Ruminococcus sp. HUN007: one gene and its partners. The protein of the gene in region 1 interacts with the protein of each later gene in a pairwise test. Links are inferred from orthologs where the notes say so. Each region holds a gene or a part of one and is shown in the gene's direction. Other genes may lie near its edges. The genes, in order: ftsZ, CC97_RS15535 and rlmN.

Region 1 (10,439 bases):
GTATTACACTTCAGGTAGGTTTCCAGGCATTTCTTAATATTGCCGTTGTAAGTAACCTCATACCTAATACCGGTATCAGTCTTCCGTTTTTCAGCTACGGCGGAACTTCGCTCATGATGCTTCTCGGCGAAGTCGGGATCGTGCTGAATATATCGCGGCATATTTCCGATTCTCCGGATGAGGAAACTTCCGTGAAGAGAGCCGGCGTTCCTAAAGCGCCGAAAAAACGCACCGGAAGAGTATCATCAAAATAAATCAACGAAAGGTGTACAGTAAATGAGAGCGCTTATCACAGGCGGCGGCACCGGCGGGCACATCAACCCGGCTCTTGCCATCGCTTCAATAATAAAGGAACATGAACCTGACTCACAGTTTCTTTTCGCCGGAACTCCGTTTGGAATGGAGGCAAGACTCATACCTGAAGCTGGTTATGATTTTGCTCCTATCAAAGTAAGGGGATTCCAGAGAAAGATCTCGCTTGAAAATATCAGAAGAAATGCCGAGGCAGCTGCATATCTTGTTACAGCAATGCCGAGGGCTAAACAGATAATAAAGGAATTCCGTCCGGATGTTGTCATAGGAACGGGCGGATATGTAAGCGGTCCTGTAGTCCATCAGGCGGCAAAGCTCGGAATACCGACAGTTATCCATGAGCAGAATGCATACCCGGGAGTGACCACAAGGATACTTACCAAAAAAGTTGACAAAGTCATGCTTACTGTAAAGGAAGCTCTGGATTATCTGGGAACAGATATTGACTATACGGTTACCGGACTTCCGGTCCGTGCTGAACTGTTCGACAAGACGAAGGAAGAGGCAAGAAAGGAACTCGGTTTTGACGACAGTTTTACAGTTCTTTCCTTCGGAGGCAGTCTCGGTGCCGGATGTATCAACGAAACTATGGCTGAGGTCATAAAGTACACAAGGGCAAATGATCTTAAGATAAACCACATTCACGGTTACGGCGGAATGGGAAAGGATACATTTCCTGCAGCAATGAAAAAATACGGTGTTCCGATGAAGTCTGACAGGACGAGGATCACTGAATACATAAACGATATGGATACCTGTATGGCAGCTGCAGATCTTGTTGTCTGCCGTTCGGGTGCAACGACACTCGCAGAACTGGAAGCCATGGGAAAGCCGGCTATTCTTATACCATCGCCTATAGTTGCCGGAAACCATCAGTTCCATAATGCCAATGTTCTCGGCAAAGCCGGTGCTGCAGTCGTTATTGAGCAGAAAAATGTCAGATGCGATGAAGTTATAAAAATAATTGAAGATCTTTACAACGATCCGGCGCGTGTAAGAGAAATGTCAGAATGCTCACGCGGACTCTGGATCGACGATACATCAGAAAAGATCTGGCAGACTATAGACAGTGTTGTAAAGAAATCATGATCCGGGGAATGCTGTTCAGCTTTTCCCTGACTGAAAGGTCTGAAAAATGCAGGACGTAAAAAAAGTAAATCTGGAAACCAATAATCATTTTAAACGTGACAGACGAAGAAGAAACAATATGACCGGATACTATATTCTGGTCATAGTGCTTTCACTGATGATAGCTGCGGTACTGTCAGTTACATTTGCCTTTAACGTTCATAACATCACTATAAATGTAAGCGGCTCCGGAACAATGATATATTCTGAAGAAGATATAATGAAAAGCTCCGGACTTACCGGCGGTGAAAACCTGGTCCGCATGGACACGGAAAAGATCAGAGAAAAAATGCTCGGCGATCTCCTGTGCATCGACGATGTGAAAATAAAGAAGAATTTTCCGAATACAGTTGAAATAGAAGTTGTTCCGAGTGTGCCTGCAGCATACGTTGAATGCAGGGGCGGCTACATGACAGTCAGTGAAAACTGGAGAATAATCGGTCATTCTGAAGAAACTGAAGATGAAAATCTTATAGTCGTGAAAGGTTTTGATCCGGAAAAAAAACACCGAAAAGACCTTCATGAAGTCAAAGGACAAGGATAAGGACGAAGCTTTAAAGACCATTCTTGATGAAATCAGTTCGCAGGGAATAAAGAATATTGTCGGTATCGATCTGAGTGACAAGTATGATATTGTTCTTAATTACGACAACAGGATAAAAATAAAAATCGAAAAAACCTGTTGACGTTGAGTACAAGCTTCAGTACGCCTACAAGATCGTCACAGAAGAAATCAGGGAAAACAAGAGCGGTTATCTGATATACAGAAACTCTCTCGGATATTCATATGTTTCCGACGAAGAGTACAGGAGAGTGAACGGAAGCATAAATTCCATGATCCCGAAAAGGCCGGAACTTCCGGGTACGGAAGCAGCCGGAGATCCTGACGGTAACGGTGTGATCCCGGATGAGGCGGAAGCGGACGAAGCTTCTGAGGAGGAAGATGAAGAAGTAACTTCAGTTCCTGAAGATGTTCCTCCTGTCGATGCGGAACCGCAGGCCGGATGGTGATCTATGTTTTTTTTAAATATTACTTGAAATCATAATGAAAATATGATAAACTAATAGTACATGTTTATCAGGGGTTATTATAACTTGGAAATTTAAACTGAATTTTAATTGGGTGCTTAAACCCGGTACGCATTTGACGCATGTATTTTACAGATGCGTAAAGCGATAAAAATCATTATTACAGTTAAAGCACACTCTGGTGTTTACTGTGATATCATTCGAGAGGAGTATTATAATGGCAGGTTTTGTTTTTGAAAGCGATGCTTACGATCCGGAAGTGAACATAAAGGTTATAGGCGTTGGCGGCGGCGGCGGAAACGCACTCAACTGTATGGCTGATTCAGGTATTTCAGACATTGAGTACATTGCAGTCAATACAGATGCAGCAGCGCTCAGAAACTCAAAGGCAACTTCAAAGATCCAGATCGGTTCAAAGCTTACACGCGGCAGAGGTGCAGGTAACAAGCCTGAAGTCGGTGAAAGATCGGCTGAGGAAAACAAGGAAGAGATCGCATCAGCACTTAAAGATGCTGACATGATATTCATAACAGCCGGAATGGGCGGCGGTACAGGTACAGGTGCTGCTCCGGTAGTTGCACAGATCGCTAAGGAAATGGACATACTCACTGTTGCTGTTGTAACAAAGCCTTTCCTTTTTGAAAGAGAACAGAAAATGCTCCAGGCAGAAAGAGGCATTGCCGAGCTCAGAAAATATGTTGATTCTCTTATTGTTATCCCTAACGAAAAGCTTCTCTGCGGCCTCGACAAACCGCTTACAATGAAGGAATCATTCTCACTTGCAGATGACATATTAAAGACAGGTGTAAGAAGTATTTCAGACCTCATCACAGATGACGGATTCATCAACCTTGACTTTGCTGACGTTTCAACGATCATGAAGGGTGCAGGCTATGCTCACATGGCTATCGGCCACGGTGAAGGCAAGGACAAGGCAACAGATGCTGCAAAGGCAGTTATCTCAAGCCCGCTTCTTGAAACATCAATTTCAGGCGCTAACAGACTTCTCATCAACATCGTAATGTCAGAAGATGTTCTTGCAGAAGACGTTGATACAGCTACAAAGATGATCACAGATACTGCAGCTGATGATGTTGAATTCATTTTTGGTACAGCATTCAAGGAAGACATGCAGGACGAAATGACCATCACAGTAATTGCTGCAGGATTCGGTGAACCAAAGAGCGTTATAAACGCAAGAGCTGACAAGCCGGTACAGGCAGCACCGGTCGCTGAGGAAGTTCCTCCTGTTATTCCGCAGCCAGTCAAGCCGGCTCCGAAGGCTTCTTCAGATGAAGATGACCTTGATGCTATCTTTAAGATACTTGACAATAAAAAATAATCATTACTGATATCATTACTCCGACGCACGATTGTATAATCGTGCGTTTTGCATTATTTGGAAAGTGTTTTTTGTGTAAAATAAACTATAATGATTAATAAAGCTTGGGAATAATTAGTAGTTGTAAAATCACCGTATTATATGGTATAATATAAATACCAGAATCAGATTTTAAAACAGACACTGACAGTAAATTGATATGTCCCGGATGTATCATAAAAACTTATCAGTAAATTAAGAATTGTGTGTTCAGATAACTATCTGGTATGTCTTATTTCAGGAGGAAAAGAATTATGGACGAAAAGAACGAATTAGGGATTTTAAGAGAAACGAGCGGTCTTCAGAAGGGTTATGTAAAAGACGACGTTGATAAATATACAAACCAGCTTACAGCAGAAATAAAAGGACTTAACGAAAAGGTAAAGACTCTTGAGTCACAGCTTGAAGAGGCTAACGATAAATTAAGAGATGCTGAAGAAGCACTTTCCGCAGCCAAGAGCAGCGGCGGTTCATCATCAGGAAGCGGCCGTGAAGCCGAACTTGAAGCTGAAGTAAAAACACTTACCAACAAGCTCAATTCAACAACAATCACACTTAGAAAACTCGAAGAAGCTCTTCAGTCAGAAAAGAAAGCACGTCAGAGTGAAAAGATGCTTTACGATGCTGAAAGAGGTTCCGAAGGACGTCCTGCGATCAGTGCCGATGCAGTTAAGGCAGCTGTTTCTGACAACAGCGCTGAAGTTGCTGAACTCAATACAAAGCTTTCAGAAAAGGATAAAGAGATCGAAGAACTCAAGGAAAGCCTTGCAAAGAAAGAAAAGGAGATCGCAGATCTTGATGACAAGCTCAAGAATGCAAAATCAGCTCCTGCAGCAGAACCTGAGTTCAAGAGCTCATTTGATATCGGAAATGTATTCATTGAAGCTCAGAACACTGCAAAGAAGATCACAGTAGAAGCTCAGACAGCTGCTGACAAGCTCGCTGAAGAAGCAAGAGAAACAGCTGACAAGACAATAAAGGAAGCCAAGGAAAAGGCTGAAGCTGCTGAAAAGGAAGCTAAGGAAAAGAGCGAAAAAATGATCGCTGACGCAGACAAAAAAGCTAAGGAACTCGTTGAGAAAGCTGAAAAGGATGCTGAAGAGATCGGCGTAAATGCAAGCAGTAAGGCTTCAGGACTTGACAAGATCTCTGAAGAGATCAGATCTTCATTCAAGAATGATCTTGACAAGCTCAAGGAAAACCTTAAAAACATTACAGATGCTATCAGCAAGGCTGAAGAGAACCTCAGCAAGACAGTCGGCGAGGCTGACAAAAAAATCACTGATTACAGCAAGACAATGTTTGACAAGAAGTCACTTGACGAGTATATCAAGAGCAATCCTGCTCCGAAGATCATAGTAAGGGAACAGAGCGGTAACGGCAAGTCTCAGGAAAAGCCGGCAACCGGCGGCAACAACTGGGCTATGGATGACCTTGAGGCTCTTACAAAACAGGTAGAGTCAGCCAACAGCGGCAAGAAGGAAAACAACGGCCAGAAGAATGAATCAGGAAACGGATCTTCACTCGGAAGCAATGCTGAAAAGTGGAAGAGCGATCTTGCAGCACTTGCAAAGGCTGCCGAAGTAGAAGGAATCTGATCATCTTTTAAGGGATTGTAATGAATGCAATTTTCTTATAAGTGTTCAATATAATTCCACGTCATAATCACTAAAAAAGACATTAAAATTTTATATTTCCAAAAAATCATAGCCTGTCAGAATGACAGGCTATGATTTTTATGTGTATAGGGTTCTGCCTTCTATTTTCTTCCGACCAAAAGTGACATATACTGCATTCAAATGGAACATAATGGCCTTGACAAAACTCTTAAGATATTGTATGATAGTAATCGCATGGTCAAGGCGTACACTATATCTTGTACCCACTGACCAATTACGACACTATATATTGAGGAGCAGTGCAGTTTATGAAGGTTCAGAAAAGAGACGGAAGAGTTACTGACTACGACCAGGGCAAGATCGTAAGGGCGATTAAAAAAGCAAATGCTGAAGTTCCTGAGCGTGAAAAGATCGGCAGCAATTCCATCGAAGACATTGTAAAGTACATTGAAAAGTTTGCAGAAAAAACTATTCTGAACGTTGAGAACATTCAGGATATGATCGAGTGCGAACTTGTACGTCAGGGAAAGTACACTCTTGCAAAAAAATATATCATATACCGTTACCAGAGAGCTCTTCTGAGAAAAGCCAATACAACTGATGAGTCTATCCTCAAGCTTATCAAGAACGAAAACAAGGAGCTTGCAGAGGAAAACTCCAACAAGAATACTATTCTTGCTTCCACACAGCGTGACTATATCGCCGGTGAAGTTTCACGCGATCTCACCAGAAGAATGCTTCTTCCGGAAAGCGTTTCCATGGCACATGACCAGGGCATCCTCCATTTCCATGATGCCGACTACTTCATTCAGCCGATTTTCAACTGCTGTCTTATTAACATCGGCGACATGCTCGACAACGGCACAGTCATGAACGGAAAGATGATCGAATCACCGAAGAGCTTTCAGGTTGCCTGTACAGTAATGACACAGATCATTTCCGCTGTTGCAAGTAACCAGTACGGCGGTCAGTCCGTTGACATGATCCATCTCGGAAAATACCTCAGAAAGAGCAGAGACAAATATCTCCGTGACATGCTGAATGAATTTAAGGACACTCTCGATGAGGAAACCATAAAGAAAGTCGTTGACTTAAGACTCCGCGACGAACTCAAGTCCGGTGTTCAGACTATCCAGTACCAGATCAACACTCTCATGACTACAAACGGACAGGCTCCGTTTGTAACACTTTTCCTTCACGTTGACGAGAACGATGAATACGCAGATGAAAATGCAATGATCATCGAGGAGATCCTCCGCCAGAGATACGAGGGCATCAAGAATGAAGCGGGCGTAAATGCTACACCTGCATTCCCGAAACTTATCTACGTTCTCGACGAGAACAACTGCTTCAAGGGCGGAAAGTATGATTATCTCACTGAACTCGCTGTAAAATGTTCAGCAAAGAGAATGTACCCTGACTACATTTCAGCAAAGAAGATGCGTGAAAACTATCAGGGCAACGTATTCAGCTGCATGGGATGCCGCAGCTTCCTTTCACCGTGGAAGGATGAAAACGGAAACTACAAGTTCGAGGGACGCTTCAACCAGGGTGTTGTAAGTATCAACCTTCCGCAGATCGGTATCGTTTCAGGCGGTAACGAAGAAGAATTCTGGAAGATCTTCGACGAAAGACTTGAACTCTGCTATGAAGCACTCATGTGCAGACACAAGGCACTTGAAGGTACACTTTCAGACGTAAGCCCTATCCACTGGCAGTACGGCGCTATCGCAAGACTGAAGAAGGGCGAAAAGATCGACAAGCTTCTTCACGGCGGCTACTCAACGATGTCACTCGGATACATCGGACTTTATGAGCTTACTAAGTTAATGAAGGGTGTAAGCCACACTGATCCTGCCGGCACGGAATTCGCTCTCCGTGTAATGCACCACATGAAGGAAACAACAGACCGCTGGAAGGAAAAGACCGGCATCGGCTTTGCTCTCTACGGCACACCGGCTGAAAGCCTGTGCTACCGTTTTGCCAAGATCGACAGACAGCGTTTCGGTGTAATAAAGGACGTTACCGACAAGGGCTACTACACAAACTCATATCACGTTGATGTTCGTGAAAAGATAGATGCCTTTGACAAATTCACATTTGAGAGTCAGTTCCAGAACATATCCACAGGCGGATGTATCTCATATGTTGAAATACCGAACATAACAGGAAACCTTGATGCTCTCAGGGATCTTGTTAAGTTTATCTACGACAACATCCAGTACGCTGAGTTCAATACCAAGTCAGATTTCTGCCACGTTTGCGGATATGACGGTGAGATCATCGTAAACGATGAGAACCAGTGGGAATGTCCTCAGTGTCACAACAAGGATCACGCACTGATGACAGTTACAAGAAGAACCTGCGGATATCTTGGTGAAAACTTCTGGAACCAGGGCAAGACAAAAGAGATCAAGGAAAGAGTGCTGCATCTGTAATGAATTACGCGATGCTGAAGAAAAGGGACGTTGCCGACGGCATCGGCGTCCGCGTATCACTTTTCGTGAGCGGATGTACCCATCACTGTAAAGGCTGCTTCAATGAAGAGACCTGGGACTTTAACTTCGGTTCACCTTTTGATGAAGCCGTCGAAAGAGAGATAACCGAAGCACTTGCCCCTGATTACATAAGAGGGCTTACAGTCCTCGGCGGTGAGCCTATGGAAAAAGTCAATCAGAGAGCGCTTCTCCCTTTTATAAAAAAGGTCAGAGAGACTTATCCTGAAAAGGACATCTGGTTTTACTCAGGCTATACCTTTGACACGGAACTCACAGGTGAGGGCAGGGCAGTATGCGAAGTTACCGCAGAGCTGCTTTCGTACATCGACGTCCTTGTGGACGGTGAGTTCATCGAGGAACAGAAAAACCTGAGACTGCGGTTCCGCGGTTCGGAAAACCAGAGAATAATCGATGTAAAAGCTTCGCTTTCATCGGGAAAAACAGTTCTTTATGAACTTCCGGAATAAAAAACAAGCCTGCGTACAGTATATGCTGCGCAGGCTTTTTCTTGTCACAGTGAAAAAAATATTGTCGAACAAACTAAAAGTCAAAATTCACGTAAAATAAGGGGAACACTGATCAGGTCATGATCCCGCAGGCTTATCAGACGACCGCTGCAAATGATCCGGATTTTCTGTCAAAGAAAAATACACTGTCAGAAAGAGTATCCTCCGGACCGAAGATCCTGTTTGTCTCAGTTACATTGCGTTTTATGCTTGCAGGATCTATTGAGCCCTTTTTGTGGATCATCGCTTCATGTATGCTGGTAAATGCAACATAGAAGCTGTCATCAAACATTTCCGCCAGTTTTTCCTTCACACCCGGATAGAACATTGCAATTGCTCCGTTGGTCTTTCTGCTTGTGGTGACAAGTGCCGTATTGTCCGGCTTTAGCCTGCGGGTTTTAAAGTCCTTTGACATGAAAGCGCTTTCCGGTTCCGGAGTGCGTTCAATGTCGAAAATGTTTGTGTACAGTCTCGGCAAAGCATAGCTGCTTGTGTTTTTCATTGTGATCTTCAGAAGCTCATCGAAGTCGATACCCCACTCCTCGAAAACGATATACGGAACTTTTATGGTGTTGAGAATACCGTTTTCACTGTCGTCAAGAACGATCGCATACAGGACAAGGGCAATGTCCTCGAATGTCCTGTAGACGCAGCCTTCAAGTTTCGTTCTGTTGCTTTTAAGGTTCAGAGGACGTATTATAAGTCTGTCCTTTATCTTTTCGTAGGAAAAGAGCGAGTCGGTAATACTGCCGGCAGAACTTTTTATGTACTGTGCGTATCGTATGTTCTCGGCGGCGATGCTGATGACCGCGTCCCAGCCTTTTTCCTCGTATACTTTTCTGAGGGATGCCACCTTCAGAATGATCGCACCGGTTCCGTTCCGGTCTTCACTTCCCAGGTCGAATACTGCAAAGTCTCCGAGCAGTGTTTCGTATTCGATACGGAAGTATTTCATGTTGGTTTCCCTGATAAACTGACGGGTTTTTGTGTCATCCGGTGCCGCCTTTTCACCTTTGCGGTGCATGGTGAGCACAGCGTGTGTTTCTCTGATCTCCTTTGATTCTCTCAGGTTTTCCTCAAGAGTACTTGTAAATATGTTACAGTTCATTCTAAAATCTCCTTGTAAATTACTGATTGATATGGGTTTGCAAATCCAGTAAATCCATAATAACACATAAAACAAATTTTGTCAACCATTTTCTGAAAAATAATTTCATAAAATCCCTTGCAAAAATAGCCTTGTAAATATTTCTTGTTGACAATGGGACTCTTAAACTCTATAATTATAAATAGAATCAACAGTAAAACAGGGGGAGCAAAAATGAGTAAAAAACACATTGATTTTATCTGGACAGACAAGAAAAGAACATTTCTCGGACTTCCGATATCATTTACAAGATATTTTCTTACAGACAAGAAGATAATATGCCGTACAGGTTTTTTCAATATAGCTGAAGATGAAATCAACATCTACAAGATAACTGATAAAAAGCTTACGCTTTCTTTAGGCGAAAGGTTATTCGGCTGCGGTACAATCACTGTTTTCTCACGTGATACCGATACTCCGAAAATGGAGATAAAGCACATCAAAAAGCCGTATGAAGTATCTGAGATGATTGATAAGGAGATCGACGAGGAACGTGACAAGTACGGTATCCGCGGCAGAGATATGATCCCGGGCCACTACTGTGACCACGGCGACGGTGATTTGGATCACGACGGTCTGAACGACTGAGACGAAAAGAGTAACTGATTTATGTAACCAGAGGGTGATAGAATTATCGCCCTTTTTTTTCGCGTTGAAAAAGAGCAGATCCGTTCAGGAACATTCCGGAGAGGAATAGTTTCCGGAACGGAAAAGCAGCAATGGAAAGAGGATAATATATGCTTTCATTTATTACAGAAAAGAGATCCTGCTGGCAGGCACTGAAAGAGGAAACAAGACCGCTGTATATCTACGGCATGG
Region 2 (10,405 bases), 1.4 Mb from region 1 along the record:
TGATTCCGGTACTGCCGGTGAGTTCACAGGAACAGGAGCGCTTTCTTCAGAAGGCGTCTGTCTGCCGTCATTATTCTTTTCAGTTACAGTGTTTCCTGCTGTTTCGGCAGGAGCTTCAGTTTCGGATGAAATGCCTGTAACTGAAGTCACCTCAGGTTCTTCAGTTGTATCTGTTACTGTAGTTTCTGCAGCCGTCGTCTGTGAAGCTGCTGTCGTTACGTATGAGCGCTGTTCATCGTGTCTTCCGTCAAAGACGTTCTGTATACCGCTTCTTGCAGAATAAAGTCCTGCGAAAACAAGAACGAAAACTGCAGCAGCAGATATAAGAGGACGTATATTGAAACGTGCCGGACGTTTGATTATTTCAGTAATAACTTCAGCGTTTTCCGGATCTGATACAGGTGGTTCATCCGGAAGAGAAGCCAGAAGCGTTCTGAGCCTGCTGTCATAGTCGTCAGGAATAAGATTCTTTTTATTTTTAATACTTTCTTTCAGCATATCTTTGCTCATAACAATTCACACCTTTCTATAATGTAATCAGTTCCTTAAGTTTTTTTCGTCCGCGGTTAAGTCTTGACTTTACAGTTCCGGGGGCTATGTCAAGATATTCAGCGATCTCATTTATCGGAATATCGTTATAGTAGAACATTATTATAACTGTTCTGAACTCTTCGTCAAGAGTATTGACTATCTCCCACATTTCGTCATGATAGTCACTGTACGCCGGTTCCGTAGTCATTTCTTCCATGGACTGAAGATTCTTGTTTTTTCTGCATATTGCATATGCTTCATTGATAACTATACGCGTTATCCATGATTTGAAATACTGTTGTTCACGCAGCTGACTGAAATTTTCAAAAGCTTTCATTATCGCACTGCATACGGCATCCTCCGCATCAGTGTCATTCCGCAGTATTGACTTTGCCGTAAAGAAAAGCGATTCTTTATATTTCATAACCAGCTGACCAAACTGTTCCTTTGAATTCATATAATAGTATCCCCTCTGGTCATAATACGATATGTATAATGTATATTGTACATTCGAAATAAGGGTCTGTCAATACATCACTAATTAGATGCACGGAAACAGTGAAAGGTTCCCGTATGCAGAAAATTTGTATGCAGAAATTTTTCATACATATAAAGCGGGGAAAATTCAGTCTGCTGAAATTTATATTAATATAGTGTATCGCTTTTCTGAATGAAAAAATAAATTTAAGAAAACACTGATTAAGCCAGCAATCCGGCTTCGCCGGATTGCTGGGGCGGGGAGATTACGGGGCTTCGCCCCGAACCCCACGCTGATTTATGAATAAATCAGCGTTTTCTTAAAAAAAATTTTTTTCCGGGAACCTTTTTTAAAACCCGTGCATCTAATTAACATAGAAAACAAAAACTGCAGTTTTGAATCTATAGTATCTGGTTTGTGCCAGTCATTTTTACTCAAAAAAATTTCTTTTTACACTTACAAAACCAAAACACGTTTATAAGGACGCTGATCTTTAAATCAGCGTTTCCTGAGATCTATTCTGAAGGGAGGTCTGTTCCGCTTATTTCACGGAACAGGAATTACTATGAAAATCAATAAGATCATCGCTGGTATCTCAGCAATCTCAATGCTCGCAACAAGCGCAGCAACATTCGTATCAGCAGCTGAAACTGAAGAAGCTGCAGCTGAAACTCCTGTAATCGTTGCTCCTGAGGCACCTGAAGCTCCTGAAGCTCCGAAGCCTCCTGTAGTTGACGAGGAAGAAGAAGCAGCAAGAAAGGCTGAAAGAGAAGCTAAGAAGGCTGAAGACGATGCAAAGCGTGAAGCTGAAAAGGCTGAACGTGAAGCTAAGGAAGCTGAGAAGAAGGCTGAAAGAGAAGCTAAGGAAGCTGAACTCAAGGCTAAGCACGAAGCTGAAAAGGCAGAGCGTGAAGCTAAGGAAGCTGAAAAGAAGGCTGAAAGAGAAGCCAAGGAAGCTGAACTGAAGGCTAAGCGCGAAGCTGAAAAGGCTGAAAGAGAAGCTAAGGAAGCTGAACTCAAGGCTGAACGTGAAGCTAAGAAGGCAGCAGAAGATGCTAAGACTGAAGAAGAAAAGAAAGCTGAAAGAGAAGCTAAGAAGGCTGAAAGAGAAGCCAAGGAAGCTGAACTGAAGGCTGAACGTGAAGCTAAGAAGGCTGAAAGAGAAGCTAAGGAAGCTGAAAAGAGAGCTGAAAGAGAAGCCAAGAAGGCTGAAAGAGAAGCTAAGGAAGCTGAAAAGAGAGCTGAAAGAGAAGCCAAGAAGGCTGAAGAAGACGCTAAGCGCGAAGCTGAAAAGGCAGAACGTGAAGCTAACAAGCCTGTACCTCCTGTACCTCCGGTACTCGAAGACGGTGAAAAGCCTGAACCTCCAAAGCCTGACAAGCTCGCTCACTGCCACAAGATCGACGATCTTATTGACCTTGCAGTTGACCAGGTAACAGCAGCTACTGAAGACCTCAGCGACGAAGAGATCGTTGACATCACATCTATCGCTGTTCCGCTTATCAGAAACATGGAAAAGCCACAGATCAAGGCTCTTGTAAAGGACGTTCTTGCTGACGGCGTTATCGATGCAAATGACCTTGTTACAATCAAGGGCTTACTTGCAAAGACAGTTTCTGCAGAAACTGAAACAGCAGCAGTTATAACAGAAGAATAATTCATCTGTTTCTCATGCAATGGAATTCGGACATTGCATTCCGGTATCCCGGATGGGATATTATTTAAATAAAAGTGTGTATAATTTGACCGTGTTAAAGCATAAAATATAATAACCGTAAACCACAGTGCATTTTCTTTCTCTGCTGCACTGTGGTTTCTTTTTTTATCTGTATATTTATGCATAAAAATGCCCAATCCAAAGGCATAAAAATTAGCAAAAAAATTTCACTAAGGGTCTATGCAACTCCGGAAAAATATATTATAATAATTATGTAGGCTTTTTTGGCCTTCATATTTTTTTACATTTTATCAGAAAGGAAATATGCCAGATGAACAGAGTAAAGGTAGTAATATGCGGCAGAGAGTATACTATCCGCACCGATGAGGAACCAACCTATGTTTACAACCTTGCAAGAAAGCTTGAAAAGAATATTGCAGAACTCGTAGGCATAAATGTAAACCAGTCGGTCTACTCCGCATCTGTTATGATAGCACTTTCAACTCTCGACGAAATGAACCACTGCAACGAGGACAACGACAATCTTCGCCTGCAGCTCAAGGACTATGCAGATGAAGCGTCAAGGGCACGCCTTGAACGTGACAGTGCACTGCGCGAAGTTGAACTGCTTAAAAACAGGATAGCAGAACTCGAGAAAAAATCCGGAAAATAAGGTTTTGAAATTATGGAATTACTTGCTCCGGCGGGAAATACAGAATCACTTGTCGCCGCACTTCGCTGCGGTGCTGATGCCGTATACATCGGCGGAAAAAGTTTTTCCGCAAGACAGAACGCCTCAAACTTTGATACTGCAGAAATAAAGGAAGCAGCCCGTCTGTGCCACCGGTACGGCGCGGCGCTTCATATTGCTGTAAACACAGTTATTACAGACAGCCAGACGGATGATTTCATCCGCGAGATCAGAAAATACGCAGAGTTTTCACCTGATGCATTCATTGTGCAGGATCCCGGTGCAGCATATATCATCAGAAACACCGTACCTGACATTCCACTGCATGCATCCACCCAGATGACTGTCCATACACCCGGAGGCGCGGAATTTGCAAAAGGCCTTGGATTTTCAAGAGTAGTCATATCAAGAGAAGCAAGCAGACAGATGATATCCGAAATAACATCGGCAGGACTTGAAACAGAGATCTTCGTTCACGGAGCTCTGTGCATGTCGGTCTCAGGCCAGTGCTACATGTCCGCGATGATAGGCTCAAGGAGCGCAAACAGAGGCTTGTGCGCACAGAGCTGCCGTCTTCCGTTTTCACCTGTCGGACATCCTGACGAGCATTGCCTCTCACTGAAGGATCTTTCTCTTATCGGACACATCGGCGAGATAAAAGCTCTCGGTGTGACCTCCTTAAAGATAGAAGGCAGAATGAAACGCCCTGAATATGTTGCTGCTGCCGTGACCGCATACAGAACTGCGATCGACGGCGGAAGTCCGGACACCGAAATGCTGAAAGCTGTTTTTTCACGGAACGGTTTCACAGACGGTTACTTCACCGGAAACAGAAAAAACATGTTCGGTATGCGTGACAGGGATGATGTTATGTCATCTTCGGAAGTTCTGCCTGATCTGCGTCAGCTTTACAGAAAGGAACGCAAAGTATCCGTTCTGGATTTTGACGTAACTGTCAGAAAGGACAGTCCGGTAACAATAACCGCATCAGACAGCGATGGTTTTTCATGTACGGTCACAGGTGCAGAACCTGAAGCAGCCGTAAACAGAGCAGTCACCGCAGAAGATATAAGCAGACAGCTTACAAAGCTCGGCGACACCATCTACAGCTGCGGCAGAAACAGCATAAATGCCGGAGAAGGACTTTCCGTTCCGGCATCATCTCTCAACCAGCTGAGACGTGAAGCAGTTGAAAAACTGTACAGTATGCGCGAAGAAAGAAAGCCTTATCAGACGTACAGCACACTGAGCAGCGGAAAAAACGCGGAAGAAAAAAGAAAGCCGTGCACATCACCGCCTGCCGTAAGGGTGCGTCTTGAAAAAGCATCCGCAGTGATATCTCATGATCTGACAGCTGCAGAATATATCATACTTCCTCTCAGAGAAATAATAAGCGCTGATATTCCCGGAACTGTAAAGGAAAAGATCATTGCAGAACCGCCGCGCTTCATTTATGACGAAGAGAAACTGAAAAAAGAACTGAAGTACATTCTGGATCACGGATTCAGACATCTCATGTGTTCAAACGCTGCATATTTAAAAACGGGCAGAGAGCTTGGTTTCGTCCTTCACGGCGATTTTGGTCTCAATGTTACCAACCGGTTTTCAGCCGAAGAACTTGCCGGATACGGACTGAAAGACATCACACTTTCCTTTGAACTCAAATCAGTTCAGGCCGGAAATATATCGTGTTCATCTGAAACAGGCATTATCGCATACGGAAAAGTTCCGCTCATGCTCACCGCTAACTGTCCGGTCAGAAATTCTGTAGGATGCGGCAGATGCCGTCATTCAATAACAGACCGTACCGGAAGACGTTTCAGAGTAATGTGCAGTGAAGGATATGCTGAGATTTTCAATTCAGAAGCAATATATCTTGCAGACAAACCTGAAGCTTATGAAAAACTGGACTTTATAACACTTTTCTTTACTGACGAAAGCGAAAAAGAAATAAAAAAGATATTTACTGATTACGCGGAAGGATCCCAGGCAGCCCCTCAGGGTATCACCAGAGGACTTTACTTCCGCGGAATAAAATAAAGGATGATCTGACCGGAGAATGAAAGGTCCGCCATTCCCCTGTCCGGCAGGGATCTCCTGAAAATTTTCAGAAAGGATATACGAGTTAATGAAAATGACAAAAAAAGGTTTTGTATTTCTCATTCTTATTGTAAGTGCCCTGATCGTAGGCGCATATGTCGGCGAACACACAAGCAGCGGCATTCTCTCCTACACAGCATCATTCGGGTTCGGACATGATGTTCCGATAACCCTTAACCTTATTATCATTACCCTCTCAATAGGATTTACATTCAACATCAGTATCGCTCAGATCTTATGTCTCATAGGTTCTGTAGCAGTCTACGCAGTTTTTTCAAAATTTATCGACTGATCACACTCTGTTGTCACAGCACTATATTATTTAAAAAATCAAAAAATATCCACACACAAGATTTATCTGCTTAAGTTCAAGAGGAGAATGATAGATGTTTACAAAAGACATTGGTATAGATCTGGGCACTGCCAATACACTTATATACATTAAAGGCAAAGGCATAATCATACGTGAACCTTCTGTCGTTGCCGTAAATACAAAAGATGAAAGCGCAAGCTATGTAGGAAGGGAAGCCAAGGAGGTAATAGGTAAAACGCCTGGTTCCATCGTCGCTGTAAGGCCGCTGAAAAACGGTGTAATAGCTGACTTTGACATTACCACCACCATGCTTGCACAGTTTATAAAAAAAGCACTCAGGGGAAAACCGTTTTCAAAAGCAAGAGTTACAATATGCATCCCGTCCGGTGTAACTCCGGTCGAAAGACGAGCAGTAAAAGATGCTGCCGAACTTGCAGGTGCAAAAAAAGTTTACATAATAGAAGAACCGATGGCCGCTGCTATCGGCGCCGGTCTTCCGGTGTCAGATCCGGTTGGCAACATGATAGTTGACATCGGCGGCGGAACGAGTGAGGTCGCAGTTATCTCAATGGGCGGCATAGTAACTTCACGTTCCATAAGAATCGCCGGTGACGAACTTGACAACGCCATCGTCGGATACATAAGAAGAAAATTCAACATGCTCATAGGCGAAAGAACAGCTGAGGAGATCAAGCTTAACATCGGTTCTGCTTTTGCCGGTGATGCAGTTGAAAAAATGACAATCAGGGGACGCAACCTTATCAACGGACTCCCTGAAAATATAACCGTTACCTCAGATGATATCAGAGAAGCACTTTCGGATCCGCTTTCAAAGATAATAGACGCTATTAAGGTCACACTTGAAAAGACACCTCCGGAGCTTGCGGCTGACATCATCGAACAGGGCATAACGCTCTGCGGGGGCGGCGCGCTCTTAAAGGGACTTGATACCCTTATAAACAGTGAAACAGGCATGCCTGTCTACATCGCTGAATATCCGCTGGACTGTGTTGCCGAGGGCACAGGAAGAGTTATTGAAAACTACCAGAAGTATGAGGACGCGCTCAGCGAATACGGACCAAAATACTATTGATCGGAGTAAAAAATGCGTGATTTTTTCAGAAGCATTAAGTTCAAACTGATTTTGTGTATTATTGCACTTGCAATAGGCATAATGCTTTATGCCCTTTCACAGGCCGGCTATTCTGTAGGAAGCTCAAAAGCTGTAAACACGCTGGCCATGCCGTTCCGTTACGCTTCAACAGCAGTATACAACGGACTTGACAAGGGTGTATCATACATCTTCAGTTCAAAGAAGTACTATGAGGAAAATCTTGAATTGCAGGATGAAATAAACCGTCTCAGAAACGAACTGGTTGACTATGAAAATACCAGAGCAGAACTCAACGAACTAAAAAAATTTATGGGCATAAAGGAGAGACACTCAGACTATGTGCTCTCTCCTCCGTGCCGTGTACTTTCCTACAGCGCAAACGACCCGTTCTGTTCATTTATGATCGACAAGGGCAGCCGTGACGGAATATCTGTCGGCGACCCTGTAGTCACATCAGCAGGACTTGTCGGTGCCGTATCTGAATTATCAGAAAAATACTGCACAGTAAAGACTATTCTCTCACCGGAGCTCTCCGTGGGAATCAAGGTACAGAACAAGGGTGACACCGGCATACTTGAAGGCAACATAAAATATGCCGTTGACGGACTCAGCCAGATAATCTATCTTCCGAAGGACACAAAGATCAAAGCCGGCGATACAATAATCACAACCGGCACAAGCGGTCTTTTCCCTGCCGGATACCTTGTAGGCACCGTAAAGGAAACAGATGCTGCGGACAGCGGTATATCATTCTACGCCTCTGTAATACCTTTTGCTGACGTAAGAAAGCTTTCAAGCGTTATGGTCGTAACAGATTTTGAAGGCAAGGGTGAATCAGAAGATGACTACAAAAATGCCGGAGAAAATACAGAGGGCGGAGAAGCTGTAACGGAAGCAGCAGTTCCTCAGAAAAAAGGTGAATCAGATGGGAATTAGGATGATATCCTCCAGAAAAAAGCGCAGGTATGCTGTTGTCCGCTGGCTGGTATTTTCCGTAATAATCTGGTTTGCCTTCATTTTCATGACCACCGGCAGTTACATTAAGCCTAACATACTTATTCCGCTTGCGCTGTGTATCTCGATGGACGAAGATGCTCTTGTGAGCGCAGTTATCGGCTTTGTATGCGGATTTCTGAGCGATCTTGCAATGGGTGACCTTATAGGTTCAGGCGCGATAATACTGATTTTCGGATGTGTCTGCACATCACTGCTTTTCACACGTCTGCTGAGGCAGCTTCTGCTCAATTTTTCAGTGATAATGATCCTCTACTCAGCGATCCATTTTTCAATAAAATACTTCTTCTCCTACATGATCTGGGGTTACGACAACGAACTGATACTTCTGCTCGAATACATCCTTCCGGAATTTATACTTACAGTGGTATCAATGGTAGTTGTCTACCCTGTCGTAAGGAAGCTGAGAAAACATCTTACTCTGAGAAAGAGATATGAGCCGGAGGATAATCAGGCTCTGATAAAGGACTGATCATATGAATGCTATCACAGAAAAAATAAGAGCCGCACTGATAATATGCGGAGTTCTTACAATATCTGCCGGTGCCGGAATAAAGCTCATGAAGCTGCAGATCGTTGATCAGGAAGTACGCATGACAGACAAGACAAATGTCTATACCGAGGAACAGACACTTCATGCAACACGCGGTGAAATAAAGGATGTACGCGGCGTTCCTATAGTGGAAAACAAGCTGGGTTTCAATGTAATTATTCAAAAATCAACATTTCCTGAAGACAACCGCAAAGCGAACGAAGTCATACTTAAAATCGCCGATTTTCTCACCCGTGAGGGCTACAGATATTACGATTCGCTTCCGATGACTACAGAAGCACCTTTTGAATTCACTACCGAAGATGAAGATGAACTCTCATACCTCAAATCCTCACTCGGAGTAAACGTCTATGCGACTGCTGAAAACTGCATGGACAAATTCATTGTCGACTACGATATAGACGAAAGCTATTCCGACGCTGAAAAAAGAATAATCGCCGGACTTCGGTACGAAATGAAGCGCCGCGACTTTTCGCTCAGCAACATCTTCACGCTCTGTGAAGACATAGACATAAGCGCCGTAACCAAGATAAAGGAAATGGGACCGGAGATTCCGGGCGTCGAAATACTCGAAGATGCCATAAGAACCAATCCTGTTGTTGACGTTATCCCTCATGAGATAGGAACAGTCGGACCGATCTACGCCGAGGAATATGAAGAGCTCAGAAACAAGGGTTATTTCATGAATGACTATGTGGGCAAAAGCGGCATAGAAAAAGGAATGGAAGATGTGCTCCGCGGCAAAAACGGAACATGTGAGATAACCGTGCAGAATAACGGTGTGATCTCATCGGAAGTTACCGAACCTGCCGTTCCGGGAAACACCGTGCATCTTACCATCGACTCAGGATTCCAGCGCGACGTTCAGAAAATACTCGAAGACTTCATGGTATGGCTCAACGAAAACGACGAGGAATGCTTCGGAATAAGCAAGGGTGCAATAGTCGTTCTTGATGCAAAGGACAATGACGTGCTTGCTCTTGCAACAGCACCTACATACAGGCTCGACGACTACATTGAAAACTACTCTGAGGTACTTAACCGTGAAGGCACTCCTCTTGTGGACCGTGCAACAGACGGTATCTACCGTCCGGGTTCGACATTCAAGACGGTAACTGCCACTGCAGGTCTGAACGAGGGTGTCGTTACTCCGAATACCACGTTCTACTGTAATACAGATTATCAGTTCTACGAAACTGTTGTAAGATGTACCGGCTGGCATCAGGACATCGCGGCAAGCGAAGCTATCAGAGTATCGTGTAACGTTTACTTCTACGAGCTTTCACGTCTTCTCGGTATCGACAAGATAATCGAATACGCTCACCTTTACGGTCTCGGCACACATCTCGGCCTTGAAAGCGGTGATTCCGAAGGCTACATTGCCGGACCGGAAACAAGCGCAATGCTCGGCGTTGAATGGTACTCAGGCGGTCTTCTTCAGGCAGCTATCGGTCAGGAGGAAACAAGAGTTACTCCGCTTCAGATGGCCGTGGCCGCTTCGACTATCGCCAACCGCGGCGTACGCTACAAACCGCACCTTGTGGACAGCATCTATGACTACAAGGGAAACAAGGTGGATGACGTTCCTCCGGAAGTTGCGGAAACAATAAAAACAAACTACGACTACGTTTACCCTACAATAATAAGCGGTATGATCGGAGCTTCGCACAACACACCGGAAGGTGAGTTCTCGCTCAACGATCTCGGTTACGACGTGGCTATCAAGACCGGTACTCCTCAGACCACTTCGAACGACCGCACAAGTACCGCAGTTATAGGCTTTGCGCCTGCCGATGATCCTGTAATTGCATTTTCTGCAATTATAGAAGATGGTAAAAATTCAAAATATCTGGTAAGAAAACTGATAGACTGCTATAACAGACATTATGGTAATACAATAAGCTGATTTCCCCGTCGATATTTCAGTTCGTTTTGTATCATTTAAACAATTGTC
Region 3 (10,393 bases), 200 kb from region 1 along the record:
GTCGGAGTTGTCTCTGCGGACAAGTCACTTTTTTCAGGTGACTTCAGAAGCTACGAAAGAACATTTTCGCTGATCACGCAGGTGGCAGGACGCAGCGGACGCGGCGGAAAAAAAGGAAGGGCCTATCTTCAGACCTTTATGCCTGATCATTATGTTCTTGGTCTTGCTGCCGCACAGAATTACACTGGTTTCTACGAGGAAGAGATAGCATTAAGAAAAACACTTATCTTTCCTCCGGTGTGTGACATCTGCGTTATCGGTATTTCGTCTGTGTCAGATGCAGCTGCAGCCGCGGCCGCAGCAGTCACACTTAAGATAATAAAGGATATAATCGCTGAGGAAAAAATAAAATTTCCTCTCAGGGTCCTGGGACCTGTTCAGTCAGGCATTGCAAAACTGAACGGAAAGTTCCGGTACCGTCTGATCATTAAATGCAAAAACAACAAGGAAACAAGAAGCTTTATTCGCAGGATACTTCTGAAAACTGCAGAATACCGCGAATATTCGAACGTTAATATTTATGCTGACATGAACGGCGACATAGTTTAAAAGGTGGTAGAACATGGCATTAAGAAACATTGTTACAAAGGAAAATGATATACTTTATAAAAAATGCAGAACAGTTGAAAAGTTCGATGAACGCCTCTGGACACTGCTTGACGATATGAAAGAAACCCTTTACAAAGCACAGGGCTACGGTCTTGCAGCTCCTCAGGTGGGAATTCTCAGAAGAATCGCTGTTATCGATGTCGGCGAAGGTCTCATAGAACTTATCAATCCTGAAATACTTGATCCTGAGGGAGAACAGCGCGACGTTGAAGGCTGCCTTTCCTGCCCGGATGTATGGGGATATGTAAAAAGGCCGTACAGCTGCACACTCAGGGCACAGGACAGAAACGGCAACTACTACGAAAAGAGACTTGAAGGCATTTTCTGCAGATGTGCATGCCACGAGACAGATCATCTTGACGGAAAATTATTCATTGACCTTGTTGACGAGTTTGTTGAACCGGAGGAATAAGTTTGAATATAGTTTTTATGGGTACGCCTGATTTTGCAGTTCCTTCGCTGAAGGCTCTTGTAAATGCAGGTGAAAATGTTACAGCTGTTTTCACACAGCCTGACAAACCGAAGGGCCGCGGCTATAAAATGATCCCTACGCCGGTCAAGGAAGCAGCTCTTGAAATGAACATTCCTGTTTATCAGCCGCTTTCACTCAGAAAGGGTGAAGATGCAGAAACTGCGCTGAACATACTGAAGGAAAACGCTCCTGACCTTATAGTTGTAGTAGCGTACGGCCAGATACTTCCGGAGGCGATACTTACACTTCCGAAACACGGATGTATCAATGTTCACGGTTCTCTGCTGCCGGAATACAGAGGTGCTGCTCCGATGCAGTGGTGTCTCCTGAACGGCGAAAAGAAGACAGGTGTTACCACGATGATGATGGACAGGGGACTTGACACCGGAGACATGCTCATAAAGTCTGAAATACCGGTAGGCGAAAACGAGACATTCGCTGAACTTCACGACAGACTTGCCGTATGCGGTGCTGAAACACTTATAGAAACCATCACGTCACTTAAAAACGGCACTCTTGAACGTACGCCTCAGGACGACAGTCTTTCGACATACTCACCTATGATAACCAAAAACATGTCGCTTATTGATTTTAAAGAGCCGGCATGTAAAATACACAATACGGTAAGGGCGATAACCGGATATGCTTTTCTTGAAGGAAAGAGAATAAAGTTCTTCCGTTCAGTGCTTACCGGAAAAAAATCAGACTGTGAACCGGGTACTGTTACCGGGACTTCTTCTGAATTCCTTGTGGTCTGCGGAGACGGCGGGGTAATAGAATTTACAGAAGTACAGCCTGAAGGAAGCAAAAGAATGAAGGCTGCTGATTATCTCAGAGGCAGCAAGCTTCAGGCAGGAATAAAATTCACTACCGGAGAATAGTATGGTAAACTGCAGAAAAGAAACGGTAAAACTTCTTTCAAAGACTTTCAGTGAAGACAGTTACTCAAACATTCTGCTTGACAGTGTGCTCTCGTCCGGCGAGATGACGCTTCAGGAGAGAAAATTCATAACTACACTTTATTACGGTGTCCTTGAAAGAAAAATTACTCTTGATCACATAATATCGTGCTTCAGCACCAGAAGGCCGGAAAGGCTTGATCCTACTGTTCTGAATATACTCAGGACGGGGATATACCAGATCAGATATATGGACAGTGTGCCGGACAATGCAGCTGTTAATGAATCGGTGAAACTTACAAGAGGTTTCCGTATTTCCAGCGCATCCGGATTTGTCAATGCGGTGCTGAGAAACTACCTCAGGGATCCGTCTGCTGTGAAGGAACCCGGGGATGAACTTGAGGCGCTTTCAGTACGTTACTCTGTATCGCCGGATATAATCTCGGCGGTGATCTCAGGTTACGGAAGAGAGTTTACCGAATCGTTTCTTGAACGTCTTACCGGAAAACCTCCTGTTTACATACGTCTTAACAGTACGGTCGCGGATGAAAAGATGCTGAGGGAAGCGATGTCGAAAACAGATCCTGTAAAGTCAGATATTCTGCCTGACTGCTACAGTGTCGGAGCGGGCGTGCTCACGCATACACCCGCATTCAGAAAAGGCTATTTTCATGTTCAGGATATTTCATCACAGCTTGCCTGTGCGGCGCTCGCACCTGAACCCGGAGACAAGGTCCTTGATCTCTGTTCCGCACCGGGAGGCAAGTCTTTTACCATGGCTGAAATGATGCACGGTGGGGGAAAGGTGATCGCATTTGATCTGTACAGCCACCGCGTACGTCTCATTGAAGACGGTGCCGAAAGGCTTCACCTCGGAAATATATCAGCTTTCACTCATGACGCACTGGAATATGATCCTTCACTTGAGGGGGCGGACAAGGTGCTGTGTGATGTACCGTGCTCCGGATTCGGAGTTATGGGAAAAAAGCCTGAAATAAGATACAAGCTTACCTGTGATCTTGAGGAACTTTATGATATTCAGTACAGGATCCTCTGCAACGGTGCAGCTTATCTCAGAAAAGGCGGTGAGCTCGTGTATTCCACATGTACGCTCAACCGGAATGAAAATGACGGTATAATTGACCGTTTCCTTCGCGAGCATGAAGACTACGAGGGCGTGAGCTTCCTTGAAGATGCCGGCGAACCGTTCGGCGGGTACAAGGCTGTTCTTGGTGCTTCAGGTCCTGACAGCGATGGTTTCTTTATTTCAAAGATAAGAAGGAAATGATCATGGCAGAGAAAAAAGACATACTTTCCATGAGCCTTGCAGAGCTGACAGAGACAGTCACCGGTGAACTGGGTGAGAAAAAATTCAGGGCCGGACAGATCTATGAATGGCTGCACATAAAAAAAGCGGTCAGTTTTGATGAAATGACTAACTTATCAGCCAGTTTAAGACTAAAACTAAATGATACGTTTTGTATAAAACGCCTAAATATCGTCCGAAAGCTTGAATCAGCTATAGATAATACTGTAAAATATCTTTATGGACTTAACGACGGCAATATTGTCGAGTCTGTAGTGATGGAGTACAGCTTCGGACTATCCCTATGTGTATCCACGCAGATAGGCTGTAAAATGGGCTGCGATTTCTGTGCTTCAGCCATAGCCGGGTTTGTAAGAAACCTTACGGCTTCCGAAATACTTCTCCAGAAGTACGAAGCCGAACGTGATCTCGGAAAAAAGATATCACGTGTTGTGCTTATGGGAATAGGAGAACCGCTTGATAATTATGACAATGTTCTGCGGTTCATCAGACTTGTTACAGCACCGGAGTCCGACGGGATCAGCATGAGACATGTTACCCTGTCGACCTGCGGAATAGTTCCGCGGATACGTGACCTTGCCGGTGAGGATCTTTCAATAAATCTTGCTGTGTCGCTTCACAGTCCTGACGATGTTTCACGAAGCAGAATAATGCCTGTGAACAGAAAGTATGATCTGGCTTCGCTCATGTCAGCGTGCAGATACTATACGGAAAAGACAGGACGAAGGATAACCTTCGAATATGCTGTCATTGAAAATGTCAACTCTTCATCCGCTGATGCAAAGAAGCTTGCTTCACTTTTCAGCGGAATGATAAGTCATATAAATCTTATCGGAGTAAACAATGTTAAGGAAAGGGACTATTCCTCTTCCTTATCACATGTTGAAAAGTTCAGGAACGAGCTGGTAAAGCTCGGAGTCAACGCAACTGTGCGCCGTAAGCTCGGCACAGATATCGAGGCGGCATGCGGTCAGCTCAGACGTGAATATGAAAGGTCAAGGGGTGAGATGATTGAAAATAGCCAGTGAATCGGATATTGGCTTATGCAGAAATGAAAAATCAGGATATGGTCGTCTGTGAAATATTCGACGATGCGGCCCTGATAATAGTCTGCGACGGTATGGGCGGGGAAAACCACGGAAAATACGCCAGTACCATTGCGTCAGAGGTGGTAAGAAGCAAGTTTATTGCCGGATATGACCGGTCATTTGCGTCCAAAACCCTGAAAAATCTGCTGGTCTCAACAGTTACAGTGGCTAATTCAGTAATATTCAATACATCCCACGCAGAGCCTGAAAAATCAGGAATGGGGTCAACATGCGTTGCTGCATTTATAGATGCAAAATCCGACACGGTACACATTGTAAATGTCGGCGACAGCAGAGCGTATCTCTGCAGAGGCGATACTCTGGAGCAGATAACCAGGGATCACTCATTTGTACAGCTCCTTAAGGATCAGGGAAAGATCACTGAGGAGGAAACGGTCAACCACCCCAAGAAGAATATGCTCATAAGGGCAGTCGGGGTAGACAGGGAGATCGAAGTTGATTATTTTGAAACAGAGCTTCAGGGAGCAAAGCTGCTCATATGTACTGACGGCCTGCACGGCTGCTGTACTGACGAGGAGATAAAAAATGTGCTTTCCGGCTGTGACATAGAAGAAGCAGCAAAGAAGCTTGTGGATATGGCTCTTGAAAAAGGAGGTCCGGATAACATAACGCTTGCCGTGGCTGAAAACAGCTGAAGCGAATATGATTAGACGGAAATCCTGCGTAAACGCTGATTATGTTAATGTGCGGGCGGCATCCTGAAAACTCCTAATGCCTTCACATAAAAATCCGGTCCGTGCAGGATCACGGAATCAGTCAGTGTTTTCCAGAAATATGATCAGGAGTGTTTGATACATGGATAAATATATTGGAAAAAAGCTCGACGGACGTTTTGAGATTCAGAAACTTATAGGATCCGGCGGCATGGCCAACGTTTACAGAGCCAGGGACAGACTCGACGATAACGGGACCATTGTTGCAGTAAAGATCCTGAAAAGAGAGTATGCTGAAAATGAGGAGTTCCTCAGACGTTTCAGGAATGAATCGCTTGCAATTGCCCAGCTGTTTCATCCGAACATAGTGAAAATAATAGATGTCGGATTCAGAAACAATTCGGATACCCAGTACATCGCCATGGAATACATAGAGGGAATAACTCTGAAAAAATACATGGAGATCGAAAAGGTGCTCGACTGGCAGACTGCTTCATATTTCATGCTGCAGATCCTCAGAGCGATCGGACATGCACATTCAAAGGGGATTTTCCACAGGGACATAAAGCCCCAGAATATAATGGTGCTTGAAGACGCCAACATAAAAGTCATGGACTTCGGAATTGCAAAATTTGCAAAGGATGAAGGACTCACAACTACAGCGCAGGCTATCGGTTCCGTGCATTACATAAGCCCTGAACAGGCGCGCGGAGGCGAGACAGACGAGCGGAGTGACATTTACTCGGCTGGTGTGGTATTCTATGAAATGCTGACCGGCATCAAGCCGTTTGACAATGAAAACCCGATATCTGTTGCGCTCATGCATATGCAGGCCAAGGCAAAGCGCCCTTCGGATGTTAATCCGAAAGTTCCTGAAGGGCTTGAGAATATTATAATGAAAGCGATCGAAAAGGATCCGGACAGGCGTTACGCCAGTGCCGAGGAAATGATCGCAGATATTGAAAAGTTTAAACTGAATCCGGGCCGAGGTTCAGGATACAGTAAAGAGGAGAAAGGTAATATTATGGAAAAAGATAAGCAGACAAACGATATTAATTCAACAAGGTCGTTCAAGTCTCTTGAATCTGACAAAAGTTCTGACAGTCTCTACAGTGACGCACCGGCTGAAATGCCTTACAGCTATTCCGATACACCTGTAGTGGAGGAGGAATATGTTGAAAAGAGATCACTTTTCATACCGATGCTTTCAGGTATTGTCATAGTTGTAATAATAATTGCGACGATCTTCCTTGCTGGTCTCCTGCTCAATTACTTCGGCGGCGAATCAGATTTCAAGGAATTTACAGTAAACAACTTCGTTGGTCAGGAATACGAAAATGCCAAGAAGCTTTACAGCAAATATCTTGTTTTTGAAGTAAAGGATACAGTTTACTCACAGATGCCTGTCAATACGATCCTTGAACAGGATCTTGAGCCGAATTCAGTTGTAAAGCCGGGTCACAAGATTCACGTAGTTCTCAGCAAGGGACCTAAGATGATCGATGTACCTGCTCTCGACAACGGATTTACAGAATCACAGGCGAAGGCAATTCTTGAAGAAAAGAAATTCTCATCACAGGTAAAACTCGTATACAGTGATACAGTTCAGGAAGGCTATGTTATCAAGACCGAACCTGCAGCAAACACAGCATGCAAGGAAGGATCAACAGTTCTTATCTACATCAGCCGAGGAAAGATGACCACACAGGTAAAGCTTCCTGATATCAACGGTAAAAAGGAAGCTGAAGCAAAGAAGATGCTCGAGGACCTTGACCTTGTAGTTAAGACAGCAACAAGAAACTCAGAAATGCCTGAAGGTACAGTAGTAGGTATGGACTTCTCACCAAATACTGTAGTTGAAACAGGCACTCAGATAACAGTTTTCGTAAGTACAGGTCTTCCTGCAGTTTCAACTCAGGAGATCACGATCAACTTCCCTCAGGATGCATACGGTACATTCGCATTCAAGGTATTCGTTGACGGTACACTCAACAGCGAACACAGGGACGTTGATGCCAAGTACACTTCAAGCAAGAACATTGCGATCAGTGCTTCAGGCGCAAAGAAGGAGATCACAATTTATCTTGTAAACCAGGGCAACAACAAGGAATTTGAAATAGGAAGATACCAGTTCTCATTTGACGAGTCAAGAACAAGACAGACTATTTCGGAAGATATCAACAAGGCATTCAAGGAAGTAGACGGTATCAAGGCAAATCAGCAGAAGGAATCACCATCACCTTCTCCTTCACCATCACCGTCACCATCACCGTCACCTTCTCCTTCACCATCACCGTCAGCTGCTCCGGAGGATTCAGAACCGGAAAATCAGGAACCATCTGACGGCAGCGAAGAAGATGCCGGCAATGACGGAGAACAGTAAATGTCATCAGATAAAACAGGACTGATAATCAGGTCCATCGGGGGACTCTATACCGTAGAGTCTCCTGATGGCATTTATGAATGTGTTCCGCGCGGAATATTCAGGAAAGAAGGCCGCAGCCCGTGTGTGGGCGACAGGGTAACTTTTTCAGATGAAAAAGTCATTACTGATATACTGCCGCGCAGAAATCACATTATAAGACCGCCGCTGGCCAATATGGATCAGCTCATTTTTGTAGTGAGCGTATGTGAGCCGGCACCGAATCTTTTACTTCTTGATAAATTTATTGCCATTGCGGAGTATAAGAATATAAAGCCTGTTGTGGTAATAACCAAAGTAGATCTTGATAGATCTGACAATATCTTTTCTGTCTATACCAGAGTCGGAATTGATGTCGTTGTCATAGACTATTCCGATCCGGATACAGTACAGAGACTGAAATCGATGCTTGCCGGAAAAATAAGTGCGTTTACAGGTAACAGCGGAGTTGGAAAATCAACTCTCCTGAATGCCATAGACAGTACACTTGAAATAAAGACCGGTGAGATAAGCAAAAAACTCGGACGAGGCAGACACACCACCAGAGATTCGCAGCTGTACAGGCTGGAGAGCGGTGGTTACATTGCTGACACTCCGGGATTTTCGACTTTTGAGACAAACAAGTATGAAATAATAAAAAAGGAGGAGCTCAGTTCATGTTTTACTGAGTTTTCCGACTTTTCAGGGAACTGTCGCTTCAGTGACTGCTCACACACCTGTGAAAAGGGGTGCGCTGTTATACAGGCAGTGAAAGACGGTCTGATACCTGAAAGCAGGCATGAGAGTTATTGTCAGATGTATGAAGAGGCTAAGGCTATTAAGGATTGGGAACTTTAGCTTTCATAGAAGAAGGAGAAAATAAGCTTTATGGATAAGAATATCGGGGTTATTCTCGACGGCAGATACGAAGTTAAAAAACGTATCGGTGTCGGCGGAATGGCTGATGTGTACAGAGCGTTTGACCGGCTGGAAAACCGGGATGTTGCTGTAAAGATCCTTAAAAATGAATATACAAAAAACGATGAGTTCCTGCAGCGTTTCAAGAATGAATCCAAGGCTGTTTCAATGCTTTCTCATCCGAACATCGTAAAGGTGCTTGATGTTGGATTCAATGACGAGATGCGTTTCATCGTTATGGAATATATTGACGGCATAACTCTGAAGGAATATATGGAGTCCCAGCAGAAACTGGACTGGAAGGAAGCATCACACTTTATTATCCAGATACTCCGTGCCCTCGGACATGCTCATGACAGGGGAATAATACACAGGGACATCAAGCCTCAGAATATTATGATGTTTGAGGACGGAACGATAAAAGTCATGGACTTCGGCATTGCCAAGTTCACTTATGAAATAGGCATAACTGCAACAGCACAGACTATCGGTTCAGTCCACTATATTAGTCCGGAACAGGCAGGCGGCAAGCAGACCGACGGAGCAAGTGATATTTACTCGGCAGGTATAATACTTTATGAAATGCTTACCGGTATCAAGCCGTTCGATACGGATAATCCGCTGACAGTTGCACTCATGCAGATGAATGATGATCCGAAGATGCCGCGCAGCATCAATCCGGACATAAGCATAGGACAGCAGGAAGTAATACTGAAAGCGATGGAAAAGGATCCTGCTGAGAGATACCACAATGCCCGCGAGATGATAAGGGACATTGAACTTCTGCGAAGTGATCCTGATCATGTTTTCGGCTATGTATACAAGGGCGCACCGGAAAAACATTTTGAGGAATCCGAAGAAGAGAAAAAGGACACTGAAGATGTGCAGAATACTTCCGGGGAAAAAGCGGAAGAGGAAACGGATCCGATGGACTATGATCCTGAAGAGGCAACGCCGAACTATTACATTGACAGGAAATATGAAAGCGAATCAAGAAGAAAACGTATTGCCAGACGCAGGGCTGAACCAGTAAACGAGGAGCCGCCTGAGTATGAAACTCCGGGAAGCGGTATCGGCATGAAACTTGCAACAATTGCAACTGTTCTCGGAATGGTACTCGGAGTAGCTTGTATAGCCGGCTTTATTTCCGGCATTCTCGGCAAAAAGGAAGATGACAAGTTCATCATGCCGGAACTGGTACAGAAGAACTACAGCGAGATGGTGAAAAGGTATTCCGGAGATCTTGAAATAACGATCAAGGGAGAACCTCAGCTTTCGCAGTACGAAGCGGATACCATTATCGAACAGAGCATCGAGCAGGGAGCACAGGTCGATAAAGGCGCGAAGGTCTATGTCGGTATAGCAAACGGCAGAAATATCGTTCCCGAAGTAAACGGCCTTGACGCAACTGAAGCGTGCGAAAAGATCAACAATGCCGGATTCAAGGTAATACTGAAACCTATTTTCAATGACAAGGTCGACTATGACAAGGTAATACGTATTTCGCCTGAATCAGGCACTAACATGGAAGTAACCAAGGATGTAACGCTTTATGTAAGCAAGGGAGCACAGGATGATTCCCAGATAGTTCCGAATGTTGTCGGAAAGAAGAAAGATGAAGCTGAAAAGATCCTGAAGGACGCCGGATTCAGTGTTGAGATCGAGGAAAAGGATGACAAGGCGCCTGAGGGTGAAGTCATCAGCCAGAACTTCCCGCCTGACACGCTGGTAAATCCGAATGAAAAAATCGTTATTTACGTAAGTACAGGAAAACTGCCTGAGAGTGATGTTACGATCAGTCTTAAATTCCCTGAAGGCGCATACGGTGTATGTACGTTCAGAATATTTGTTGACAATGAACAGACTGATGCGATCGAGGATATCAACATCGAAGGCTTCGATGAATACAGTATCGATGTTACGGGTTCTGAAAAGAAGACAGTAAGAATTGAACTGATGAACATATTCACCGGTGAAAATGCAGTTATAGGCGAATACAAGGTAG

The links.
Region 2: the proteins of ftsZ (region 1) and CC97_RS15535 interact in binary tests that used the Escherichia coli proteins (3 or more experiments, as listed by UniProt). The link is inferred for Ruminococcus sp. HUN007 from one-to-one orthologs.
Region 3: the proteins of ftsZ (region 1) and rlmN interact in binary tests that used the Escherichia coli proteins (3 or more experiments, as listed by UniProt). The link is inferred for Ruminococcus sp. HUN007 from one-to-one orthologs.

What each region holds. Positions count from the first base shown.
Region 1 is NZ_JOOA01000002.1:1,250,625-1,261,063, reverse strand. The notes cover bases 1,851-4,748. They hold ftsZ (cell division protein FtsZ), read left to right. Parts: upstream 1,851-2,686; coding sequence 2,687-3,811; downstream 3,812-4,748. Other genes in these bases: CC97_RS09575 (hypothetical protein), read left to right, coding at 4,105-4,748; CC97_RS20150 (hypothetical protein), read left to right, coding at 2,254-2,451; CC97_RS20155 (hypothetical protein), read left to right, coding at 1,962-2,126; CC97_RS09585 (FtsQ-type POTRA domain-containing protein), read left to right, coding at 1,851-1,984. Outside these bases: putative lipid II flippase FtsW, read left to right, coding at 1-254; murG (undecaprenyldiphospho-muramoylpentapeptide beta-N-acetylglucosaminyltransferase), read left to right, coding at 277-1,401; more of CC97_RS09585, read left to right, coding at 1,448-1,850; more of CC97_RS09575, read left to right, coding at 4,749-5,448; nrdD (anaerobic ribonucleoside-triphosphate reductase), read left to right, coding at 5,778-7,907; nrdG (anaerobic ribonucleoside-triphosphate reductase activating protein), read left to right, coding at 7,907-8,434; CC97_RS09560 (DUF5688 family protein), read right to left, coding at 8,571-9,581; CC97_RS09550 (PH domain-containing protein), read left to right, coding at 9,795-10,208; CC97_RS09545 (FkbM family methyltransferase), read left to right, coding at 10,358-10,439. UniProt on the Escherichia coli protein: Essential cell division protein that forms a contractile ring structure (Z ring) at the future cell division site. The regulation of the ring assembly controls the timing and the location of cell division.
Region 2 is NZ_JOOA01000002.1:2,612,396-2,622,800, reverse strand. Bases 4,990-7,853 are described here. They hold CC97_RS15535 (rod shape-determining protein), read left to right. Parts: upstream 4,990-5,843; coding sequence 5,844-6,863; downstream 6,864-7,853. Other genes in these bases: mreD (rod shape-determining protein MreD), read left to right, coding at 7,810-7,853; mreC (rod shape-determining protein MreC), read left to right, coding at 6,876-7,820; CC97_RS15540 (DUF4321 domain-containing protein), read left to right, coding at 5,486-5,749; CC97_RS15545 (U32 family peptidase), read left to right, coding at 4,990-5,397. Also shown: CC97_RS15565 (hypothetical protein), read right to left, coding at 1-510; CC97_RS15560 (sigma-70 family RNA polymerase sigma factor), read right to left, coding at 527-988; CC97_RS19130 (hypothetical protein), read left to right, coding at 1,575-2,666; CC97_RS15550 (cell division protein ZapA), read left to right, coding at 2,998-3,339; more of CC97_RS15545, read left to right, coding at 3,352-4,989; more of mreD, read left to right, coding at 7,854-8,370; CC97_RS15520 (penicillin-binding transpeptidase domain-containing protein), read left to right, coding at 8,375-10,357. UniProt on the Escherichia coli protein: Forms membrane-associated dynamic filaments that are essential for cell shape determination. Acts by regulating cell wall synthesis and cell elongation, and thus cell shape.
Region 3 is NZ_JOOA01000002.1:1,448,004-1,458,396, reverse strand. The notes cover bases 2,451-5,302. They hold rlmN (23S rRNA (adenine(2503)-C(2))-methyltransferase RlmN), read left to right. Parts: upstream 2,451-3,270; coding sequence 3,271-4,335; downstream 4,336-5,302. Other genes in these bases: pknB (Stk1 family PASTA domain-containing Ser/Thr kinase), read left to right, coding at 5,212-5,302; CC97_RS10520 (Stp1/IreP family PP2C-type Ser/Thr phosphatase), read left to right, coding at 4,344-5,051; rsmB (16S rRNA (cytosine(967)-C(5))-methyltransferase RsmB), read left to right, coding at 2,451-3,268. Also shown: priA (primosomal protein N'), read left to right, coding at 1-549; def (peptide deformylase), read left to right, coding at 563-1,021; fmt (methionyl-tRNA formyltransferase), read left to right, coding at 1,024-1,962; more of rsmB, read left to right, coding at 1,964-2,450; more of pknB, read left to right, coding at 5,303-7,452; rsgA (ribosome small subunit-dependent GTPase A), read left to right, coding at 7,453-8,328; pknB (Stk1 family PASTA domain-containing Ser/Thr kinase), read left to right, coding at 8,359-10,393.